DNA from 3 places in the Shewanella sp. 10N.286.52.C2 genome. Region 1 is predicted to be linked to each of the others. Evidence: predicted binding sites of a transcription regulator. Region 1 holds the regulator's gene; each other region holds the start of a gene.
What was found. The regulator NrdR, encoded in region 1, represses ribonucleotide reductase genes. The targets are predictions, from matches to a motif close to AAACACNANATNTNGTGTTT.

Region 1 (3,288 bases):
ATTGTGACACCACTTTCAGTGGCTGGCTTTTGTTCTACTTTCATTAAGCGTTCAAGATAACGTGCAATAAGGTCAACTTCGATGTTGACGCTATGACCCGCTTGTAAAGCTAATAAGGTGGTTTCAGCTGCAGTGTGAGGCACTATGGTTAATCTGAATCTGTGCTGATCAACTTCATTTACCGTTAAGCTAACGCCATCAATGGTGATCGAACCTTTATGAGCAATATAACGAGATAACTCAGCGGGAGCTGCCAGCCAAAACTCAATGGCTTGGCCACGCACAAGGCGCTGCTCCACTGTGGCAATACCATCCACATGACCGCTAACCATATGGCCGCCTAATCGGGTCGTTGGGGTCACCGCTTTTTCAAGGTTTACTTTTTGACCGACGTTATATTTAGCAAATCCGGTTAAGGCAACGGTTTCAGCAGAAATATCTGCAACATAACCATCTGCTAAACATTGCACTACGGTTAAACACACCCCATTAGTGGCAATACTGTCACCCAGTTTTACATCGGTTAAGTCGAGCTTGCCACTGGCTACAGTCAAACGAATATCATCGCCTTTACGCTCAACTTTTCTTAATGTACCTAGTGCTTCAATAATCCCAGTAAACATATTTACTCACTTGTTATCTTTTGGGCCACGCTTAGCATCGACCGATAGACAAAATTGCATTAGTTAATTCGCTGGCGAATTAAGCTTTAAAATCAGTCGTTGGTCTGTACCAATTCTGCGACAATCCGTTAATTGTACATCAGGAATCTGATCCATAGTTTGATAGTCGTCTAATTGCATCAAATTGCGTCCATGACTGCCTAATATTTTCATTGCTTGGTACAAATAAAGTGTATCAGCTAATTTACTTTGAATAACACTACCAGCAACGCTGGCACCAGCCTCGACTAATACTGAGTTACAATGCTGGCCTAAGTGTGTAAATAAAGCATGCAAATCAACTCGTCCATCGTTATTAGCCGCTATTGTGATAAAGCTAACATGGGACTTAAAATCTTGTTTTACTTCTGCTGGATAGTCGACACAAGACACCAGCAAAATCGGCGTTTCAATAGTAAACATTTTATAGTCGGCAGTCAGCCTTGCTTTACTATCAAGCACCACTCTTAAAGGCTGTTGAAGGTCAGACTCAGCAAGGCTGTTTTGTACACCAGCCAATTGCTCGTAGCGCACATTCAAAGAGGGGTCGTCAGCTAACACAGTTTCAACGCCAGTCACTAGCGCGCAATGACGGGCGCGCAGCTTTTGCACATCGGCTCTGGCTTCGGGGCCGGTTATCCACTTTGATACCCCATTCGATAGCGCGGTTTTACCATCCAAACTGGCTGCCAGCTTAATGGTGATTTCAGGTAATCCCGTAGTCATGCGTTTCATAAAGCCGATATTAAGTTGGCTTGCCGCAGCTGTTAGCAAACCCACATCAACTTTAATACCTGCCGCTTCAAGCATGCTAACGCCATTACCCGCCACTTGCGGATTCGCATCCATTTGCGCAATCACCACTCGCTTCACTTTGGCTGCAATTAATGCCTTAGCACATGGCGGGGTTTTGCCATAATGACTGCAGGGTTCAAGGGTGACATAGGCTGTAGCTTGAGGGAGTAGCTGTTGTAATTGACGATTTTCGACATCTTTTAAGGCGTGGATTTCTGCGTGGGGGCCACCCGCTTTAATATGATAGCCTTGACCAATAATCTCGCCATTGGCGACAATCACGCAGCCCACATTAGGATTTGGACGTGTGGTATAACGGCCTTTTTCAGCTAATGAAATAGCAAGGCTCATCATTTCAATATCACATTTTGACCACTGAGACATAAAGACCTTCTAGAAACTAAAAAGCAGTCATTAAAATTCAGAACTGCTAAATAAGGTTAATCATTGGCAAGAATACAAAGTGCCAATACCAACAAATGTAAGACTGCAATTAATTAAAGACGGCAATAAAAATAAGCTAGATTATTTTTGCAGCTTGGCGATGGCTTCACCGAATTGGGAAACATCTTCAAAGGCGCGATAAACTGAAGCAAAACGGATATAGGCAACTTTATCTAGGATCATCAATTGATCCATCATCAAATTACCAATCATGGCCGAATCAATTTCACGCTCACCTGTTGCTCTAAGAGTGGACTTAATCTTACTTAACGCTTGCTCAATTTGATCGATTGAAACTGGGCGTTTTTCAACAGCCCGAAGCATGCCGCCACGCAGCTTATCTTCATCAAATGGTTGGCGAGTGCCATCTTGCTTGATCACCCGCGGCATGACTAATTCGGCGCCTTCAAAAGTGGTGAAGCGTTCATGGCACTCAGTACATTCCCGGCGACGGCGCACTTGATGACCTTCAGCCACGAGTCTTGAATCAATAACTTTCGTATCTGTCGCGCTACAAAATGGGCAATGCATATCCGCTCCTGAAATAAAAAACAAAATGGCCGTAAGCACTGAGTACTTACGACCATTGAAGTTTATCCTATTTACTTTACAAGGTTAACCTTATCGAAAAGATTATCCGCGTTAGTTAAATAGATCATTGTCTATGTTAATCAATCTCGGTTGACATTAACCGTAAACTGGGAACTTAGCGCATAATTCAAGCACTTGGTTTTTAACGCGCTCAATAGTAGCTTCGTTAGTGATGTCATCTAACACATCACACATCCAGTTAGTTAACTCTACCGATTCAGTTTCAGTGAAACCGCGGCGGGTAATAGCAGGAGAGCCAATACGTAAACCAGACGTCACAAACGGTGAACGTGGATCATTTGGTACTGAGTTTTTGTTAACTGTGATATTTGCATGACCTAGCGCAGCATCTGCGTCTTTACCAGTGATATCCTTGTTGATTAAATCAAGTAAGAATAAGTGGTTATCGGTGCCACCAGAAACAACATTGTAGCCACGCTCAATGAAGGTTTTCGCCATCACTTTCGCATTAGCAACCACTTGCTCTTGATAAGTGGTAAATTCAGGGTCTAATGCTTCTTTAAATGCTACCGCTTTGGCTGCAATAACGTGCATTAATGGGCCACCTTGGCCACCTGGGAATACTGCAGAGTTTAGTTTTTTATAGATAGCTTCATCGTTAATGGCAGATAAAATCAAACCACCACGAGGGCCCGCTAGGGTTTTATGGGTAGTGGTTGTCACAACGTGTGCGTGTGGTAGCGGATTCGGATAGATACCTGCAGCCACAAGACCGGCAACGTGCGCCATATCGACAAATAAGTAAGCACCTACTTTATCAGCGATTTCGCGGAAT
Region 2 (3,288 bases), on a different contig from region 1:
AGAACATGCACAGCAACATCAAGGCTATTATGATGTGGTCACATGCATGGAGATGTTAGAGCACGTCCCTGACCCATTATCAGTGATTAAAGCATGCTGCGATATGATTAAACCTAACGGTTATGTGTTCTTTTCAACCATTAACCGTAACCTGATGTCATATATTCAAGCAATTGTTGGCGCTGAATATGTTTTAAAGATGCTGCCAGTTGGCACGCATGACCACAGTAAGTTCATTAAACCGTCTGAGTTAATCAATTTGGTTGACCAAACAGAGCTTCATTGCCGTGATGCTCTTGGGATAAGCTTTAATCCTTTAACGGGTGTATATAAGTACACGAATAAAGTTGACGTTAATTATATGATCGCCACCCAAAAAGCTGATTAGTATCACATCGTCATCTTTAATAGCCAGCCATAAATAGTAGAACAATATTAAAGTAGTAATACTGCAGTGAATCAGTGACATTACTACTTTAATCCTTCACTTAATTCATAATCGGATTAAGTAATCGCTAATAACTTCAGCACGCTTAGGATAACTATGAACAAGATTAAAGGTGTACTCTTTGATTTAGACGGTACATTAGCTGATACAGCCCCAGATCTTGTCCATGCATTAAATTTAAGTTTGCAAGAGCGCGGTATCGCTAGTAAAAGTATTGATAACTTACGCTCTGCTGCCTCCCATGGTAGTTTGGCGCTTGTAAAAGCCGGTATACCTGAGCTTTCCCATGAGTTACAAATCGAAGTTCAGCAAGCTTTGTTAGTGCATTACCAACGGGTCAATGGTGAAAAAGCATCATTATTTAGCGGTTTTGATGATTTTCTGTTGTTATTAGAGCAACGTGACATCCCTTATGGTGTTGTTACTAATAAACAAGCCCGTTTTACTCGGCCATTGGTTAAGGCCTTAAACATCGAGCACAAACTCACTGCGATTATCAGTGGTGACTCCACCCAGCACTCCAAACCACATACCGCGCCAATGTTACTTGCTGCCCAGCAAATTAATTGCCTGCCACAGGACATCCTATATATAGGTGATGCTGAAAGGGATTTAATTGCCGCCCGTAATGCTGGGATGAAAGGCGCTATCGCATTATGGGGTTATTTGTCAGAGCAAGATAAACCCAATGAATGGCCGAGTGATTTTCAGTTCAGCAAGGTTGCCGACTTACATCAGGCTTTCCTTAACAAATCTTAAATATAAATAGCAAATAATTTTGTTAACAAAACAATCGATCGCCGAATATTGTAGCGATCGAGCTCACGTTTTTTTTCGGCTAAATATTAATCTTAACCAACAAAATATCGTGTATTTTGACCTAGCAGGTTAGCCTTCACTAACATTGGCCACTATACATAAGATATCCACAACTTATTCACTAAATTGCTGCTTGCAAATCGCCCCAAACCTCACTATCTTGTATGTAAGTTTTAATTAAACACCATATCTTGTGTGTGACATCAGAACAAGACACAAGGCTTTTTCTGCTTTGGGTCTTCAAATAACACTCGTATTTCTTGGATATATTACGTTGTTAGTGCTTATGGATGATCAACTTACAAGGGAACGTATTGTGATTTAATGGCGATCGTAAACGAGACGATTAAAAAAGATCCAAAATTTAAATCACGCAAACTATTTTACAATCAAGGCTTTTTTAATGAACAGCAATATGACAGTCACAAAACGCAGTGGCGAACGCGAAACAATCGATTTAGACAAAATTCATCGCGTTATCGAGTGGGCAGCTAAAGGATTGAAAAACGTTTCAGTCTCAGAAGTTGAATTACGTTCTCATCTACAATTCTTTGACGGTATTCCAACTGAAGCAATCCACGAAACCATTATTAAAGCAGCAGCAGACTTAATCTCACCAGAAGCGCCTGATTATCAATTCCTCGCTGCAAGACTTGCTGTTTTTCATTTACGTAAAAAAGCTTTTGGCCAATTTGAGCCACCGAAGTTAGTTGATCAAGTCACTCGCTTGGTTGAACTTGGCAAATACGATAAGCATATTTTAGAAGATTACACGTCAGAAGAATTAACCATTTTAGATGGTTATATTGACCACTGGCGCGATATGAACTTTTCTTATGCTGCAGTTAAACAGCTTGAAGGCAAATACCTAGTTCAAAACCGCGTCACTAACGAAATTTATGAAAGTGCTCAGTTCCTGTATATTTTAGTGGCAGCTTGTTTATTTGCGCGTTACCCAAAAGACACCCGTTTAGATTACATCAAACGTTTTTATGACGCGGCTTCAACATTTAAGATTTCTTTACCAACCCCAATCATGGCAGGTGTACGTACTCCGACACGTCAATTTAGCTCATGTGTATTAATTGAATGTGACGACAGCCTTGACTCTATCAATGCGACCGCATCTTCAATTGTAAAATACGTTAGTCAACGCGCAGGTATTGGGATCAATGCCGGTCGTATCCGTGCATTAGGTAGCCCTATTCGCGGTGGTGAAGCATTCCATACCGGTTGCTTACCATTTTACAAATACTTTCAAACAGCGGTTAAATCGTGCTCTCAAGGCGGCGTACGTGGTGGTGCAGCTACCCTATTCTACCCGTTATGGCATTTAGAAGTTGAATCGTTACTGGTACTTAAAAATAACCGTGGTGTTGAAGACAACCGTGTTCGCCATCTTGATTACGGTGTACAGCTAAACAAATTGATGTACCAACGTTTAATCAAAGGTCAAAACATCAGCCTATTCAGCCCATCTGATGTGCCAGGTTTATACGACGCTTTCTTCGCTGATCAAGACGAATTTGAACGTCTATACCTTCAGTATGAAGCTGACTTAAGCATTCGTCGTAAAGAGATTAAAGCAGTTGAATTATTTTCATTGATGATGCAAGAGCGTGCATCAACAGGCCGAATCTACATTCAAAATGTTGATCACTGCAATACTCACAGCCCATTTGATCCGCAAGTTGCGCCAATTAAGCAATCAAACCTTTGTTTAGAAATCGCTTTGCCAACTAAACCGTTGAAGAATATTGATGATCCAAATGGTGAAATTGCCCTTTGTACATTATCAGCATTAAACCTTGGTGCTATCAAAGATTTATCAGAGCTAGAACCATTAGCTGACTTAGCAGTACGTGCATTAGATAACTTGCTTGATTATCAAGATTACCCAATCATTTCAGCGCAACTTGGTTCTATGAATCGTCGTACTCTAGGCATAGGTGTGATTAACTTCGCTAATTACCTTGCTAAGAATGGCATGAAATATTCTGATGGCTCAGGTAATAACTTGA
Region 3 (3,288 bases), on a different contig from region 1:
CAGCGTCATTAATGGCTTTAAGTTGTGGCGCAAAACCAAGATCTAACATGCGATCGGCTTCATCAAGTACCAGTAACTCTAAGCCATTTAGGTATAAGTGGCGCTGTTGAAGATGATCGGCAATACGCCCAGGTGTTGCCACAATAAAGTGTGGGTCACGAGATAGCGATTTTGCTTGATCGTTAAAGTTCTCGCCACCTAAAATACTAATGGCTTTATATTGGGTATTGGCAACCAGTAAACGTAATTGACCATAGACTTGCTGAGCAAGTTCACGGGTTGGCAATAAAATCAGAACGCGAGGGTCTTTTTTAGAGAGGGCCCTAGTCGATATTACCCGCTGCAAAGCAGGTAATAAAAACGCCAGGGTTTTACCTGAACCGGTTTTAGATGATGCCATTAAATCTTTACCCGCTAGGGCAATTGGCAGGGCTTGCTGCTGAATTTCTGTTGGCTCAGAAATGCCCATATGCTTTAGACTGTCTAGTAAGCGTTTATCTAAAGAAAAATCGGTAAATAACAAAGGTAAATCCCCTAAAAAATGATAGCCAGATATTATAACGTGTAAGCGACTTGATAGCCAACAGCTTAAGCGTAAGATAAGCTACTTAGGTGTGCAAAAATGGTTAAGGGTTTGGTAAATGTCTAAGGCTTCAAAAGAAAATAAATCATCACTTCGTGTTGGGATCGCCCTCGGTAGTGGCGCGGCTAAGGGCTGGGCTCATATTGGGGTGATAAAAGAGCTGGCCGCCATGGGGATCCACCCTGAAAAGATTGCTGGCTGCTCTGTTGGGGCTCTGGTGGGCGCAGCTTATGCTAATGATCATTTAGAAGAGTTACATGAGTGGGTGAGTGGGTTTTCTAGTTGGGATGTTTTAGGCTTAATGGATTTAAGCTGGCGCAAAGGTGGCTTAATCAGTGGTGAAAAAGTATTTGATGTTTTAGCTGGTCGAATAGGCGATCTAAAAATAGAGCAATTGCAAAAGCCGTTTGCGGCAGTGGCGACCGATTTATATTCTGGCCAAGAAATTTGGTTCAAAGAAGGCGATTTACGTCATGCGGTAAGAGCCTCGTGTTCAATGCCGGGCTTTTTACCCCCAGTACAATTGCATGATCGCTGGTTAGTGGATGGCGCAGTGGTAAACCCTGTGCCAGTGTCAATGTGCCGCACCATGGACGTTGATGTAGTGATTGCAGTGGACTTAAATGGTCACCGCCGTAATAGTATGCATATGTTGCCTCAACAAATGACCAGCTGTGCGCCCACTGAAATTGAAAAGCAATTAGTGGCCAAAGAGCCAGAGTCGGCGTTTATGGATCTGCTAGGTAAAGGTAAAGAGTATATAAATAGTTTTTCAGAAAAGTTTTCCACAAGCACGAAATCTCACCCTGGGATGATTGCGGTGATGTCGCAATCAATGGATATTTTAGAGCAGCGCCATAAACGCGCCAGATTAATGGGCGATCCACCGGATGTGTGTTTAGTGCCACAGCTTGCTGATATCGGTACCATGGAGTTTCATCGTGCTGATGAAGCGATAGAAGCAGGCCGTCAATCTGTGCGCCAATCTGCGCATTTAATTTATGCAGCCCTTGGTATTAGCCCAAATGATTAACGCCAATTAAAGCGCTTTGCTTTAATCATACTGATTTTTAACGGTTGAAATGACCTGTTTAAGCATCAATATACCAGTATAAATCTGTGATAACTATTTGTATAAATCTGCGATAACTATTCGTATAAGCCTGCAATTACCAGTTTAAATCTGTAATAAATAGCAATCTATTTATAGGCGTTTCAGCACTCAGTAGCTGCTTTTTATAACCTGGTCAAGTTCAACTTTTCTAAATAGTGTTGAGCTTGGCAGTAATTTTTTTCATTTTGTTCCCCTTCATCAAAACATGATCTAGATCATGGATTTTTAGTGCCTATTATTGCCTAATGCACCATATATTGTGTTTGTTGATAATTATGTGTGGATATATAGTGTTTATATCCTGTGCATAAAAGGAGTAAAAGTAATGCCTGTAGTAATTAAAAGGGACGGTTGTCGTACTCTATTTGATGAGTCGCGGATCAAGGATGCCATTGTTGCAGCAATGGAAACTGCTACAGGTAGTGCTGATGAAGACTATGCTTCAACAGTCGCTTGTGTGATTAGAGATCAAGTTGCTAACGATGAAGAAGTTGAGATCCATCATTTACAAGCTTTAGTTGAAAACTTATTAATGGAAGGTCCTCATAAAGAGGTTGCGCGTCATTATATTGAGTATCGTCACGACCGTGATATTTGCCGTGAAGCCAAAAGTAAATTGAACTGCGAAATTCGTGGTTTGGTTGAACAAAGCGACGCGTCGATTTTAAATGAAAATGCCAATAAAGACGCTAAAGTTATTCCAACTCAACGGGATTTACTTGCTGGCATCGTGGCCAAACATTATGCCAAGTCGCATCTATTGCCAAAAGATATTGTTGCTGCACATGAGTCAGGTCAACTGCATTATCACGACTTAGACTATGCACCATTCTTCCCAATGTTTAACTGCATGCTAATTGATTTAGCAGGCATGTTAACCCATGGCTTTAAAATGGGTAATGCTGAAATTGATACCCCTAAATCAATTTCAACTGCGACTGCAGTAACTGCGCAAATTATTGCCCAAGTGGCTAGCCATATCTATGGCGGCACCACCATTAACCGCATTGATGAAGTATTAGCTGAGTTCGTTCAAAAGAGCTATCAAAAGCAGTTGGTTATCGGTAAAGAGTGGGGCGTAGCAGATGTTGAAGCCTTTGCCATGGCGCAAACTGAAAAAGAATGTTACGACGCATTCCAGTCTTTAGAATATGAAGTAAATACCCTTCATACCGCCAATGGCCAAACGCCATTTGTGACCTTTGGTTTTGGCTTAGGCTCGTGCTGGGAAGCGCGTTTAATTCAAAAGTCGATTCTTAAAGTACGTATGGCAGGTCTAGGTAAAAACCGTAAAACAGCGGTATTCCCAAAACTGGTTTTTGCTATTCGTGATGGCCTAAATCATAAAGCTGCTGATGCTAACTACGATGTGAAGAAGTTAGCATTAGAGTGTGCCACCATGCGCATGTATCCAGATATTCTTAATTATGAACAAGTTGAACGCGTTACTGGTTCATTTAAAACGCCAATGGGTTGTCGTTCATTCTTAGGAACTTATGAAGAAAATGGTGAGTTAATTCATGAAGGGCGTAACAACTTAGGTGTTGTCAGCTTAAACTTACCTAGAATCGCCATTGAAGCCAAGGGCGAC

Region 2: a site for NrdR is predicted at 1,447-1,466, ahead of nrdA (class 1a ribonucleoside-diphosphate reductase subunit alpha). Genes of this name have one in related genera too.
Region 3: a site for NrdR is predicted at 1,943-1,962, ahead of nrdD (anaerobic ribonucleoside-triphosphate reductase). Genes of this name have one in related genera too.

What each region holds. Positions count from the first base shown of each region.
Region 1 covers NZ_MCTV01000068.1:115,441-118,728, reverse strand. Annotated here, with positions in the region: gene BCU94_RS18300 (riboflavin synthase) at 1-623, opposite strand, end outside; gene ribD (bifunctional diaminohydroxyphosphoribosylaminopyrimidine deaminase/5-amino-6-(5-phosphoribosylamino)uracil reductase RibD) at 687-1,841, opposite strand; gene nrdR (transcriptional regulator NrdR) at 1,983-2,432, opposite strand; gene glyA (serine hydroxymethyltransferase) at 2,589-3,288, opposite strand, start outside.
Region 2 covers NZ_MCTV01000039.1:269,827-273,114, forward strand. Annotated here, with positions in the region: gene ubiG (bifunctional 2-polyprenyl-6-hydroxyphenol methylase/3-demethylubiquinol 3-O-methyltransferase UbiG) at 1-388, shown strand, start outside; gene BCU94_RS15010 (HAD-IA family hydrolase) at 539-1,207, shown strand; gene nrdA (class 1a ribonucleoside-diphosphate reductase subunit alpha) at 1,671-3,288, shown strand, end outside.
Region 3 covers NZ_MCTV01000017.1:92,635-95,922, forward strand. Annotated here, with positions in the region: gene BCU94_RS07930 (DEAD/DEAH box helicase) at 1-523, opposite strand, end outside; gene rssA (patatin-like phospholipase RssA) at 642-1,616, shown strand; gene nrdD (anaerobic ribonucleoside-triphosphate reductase) at 2,023-3,288, shown strand, end outside.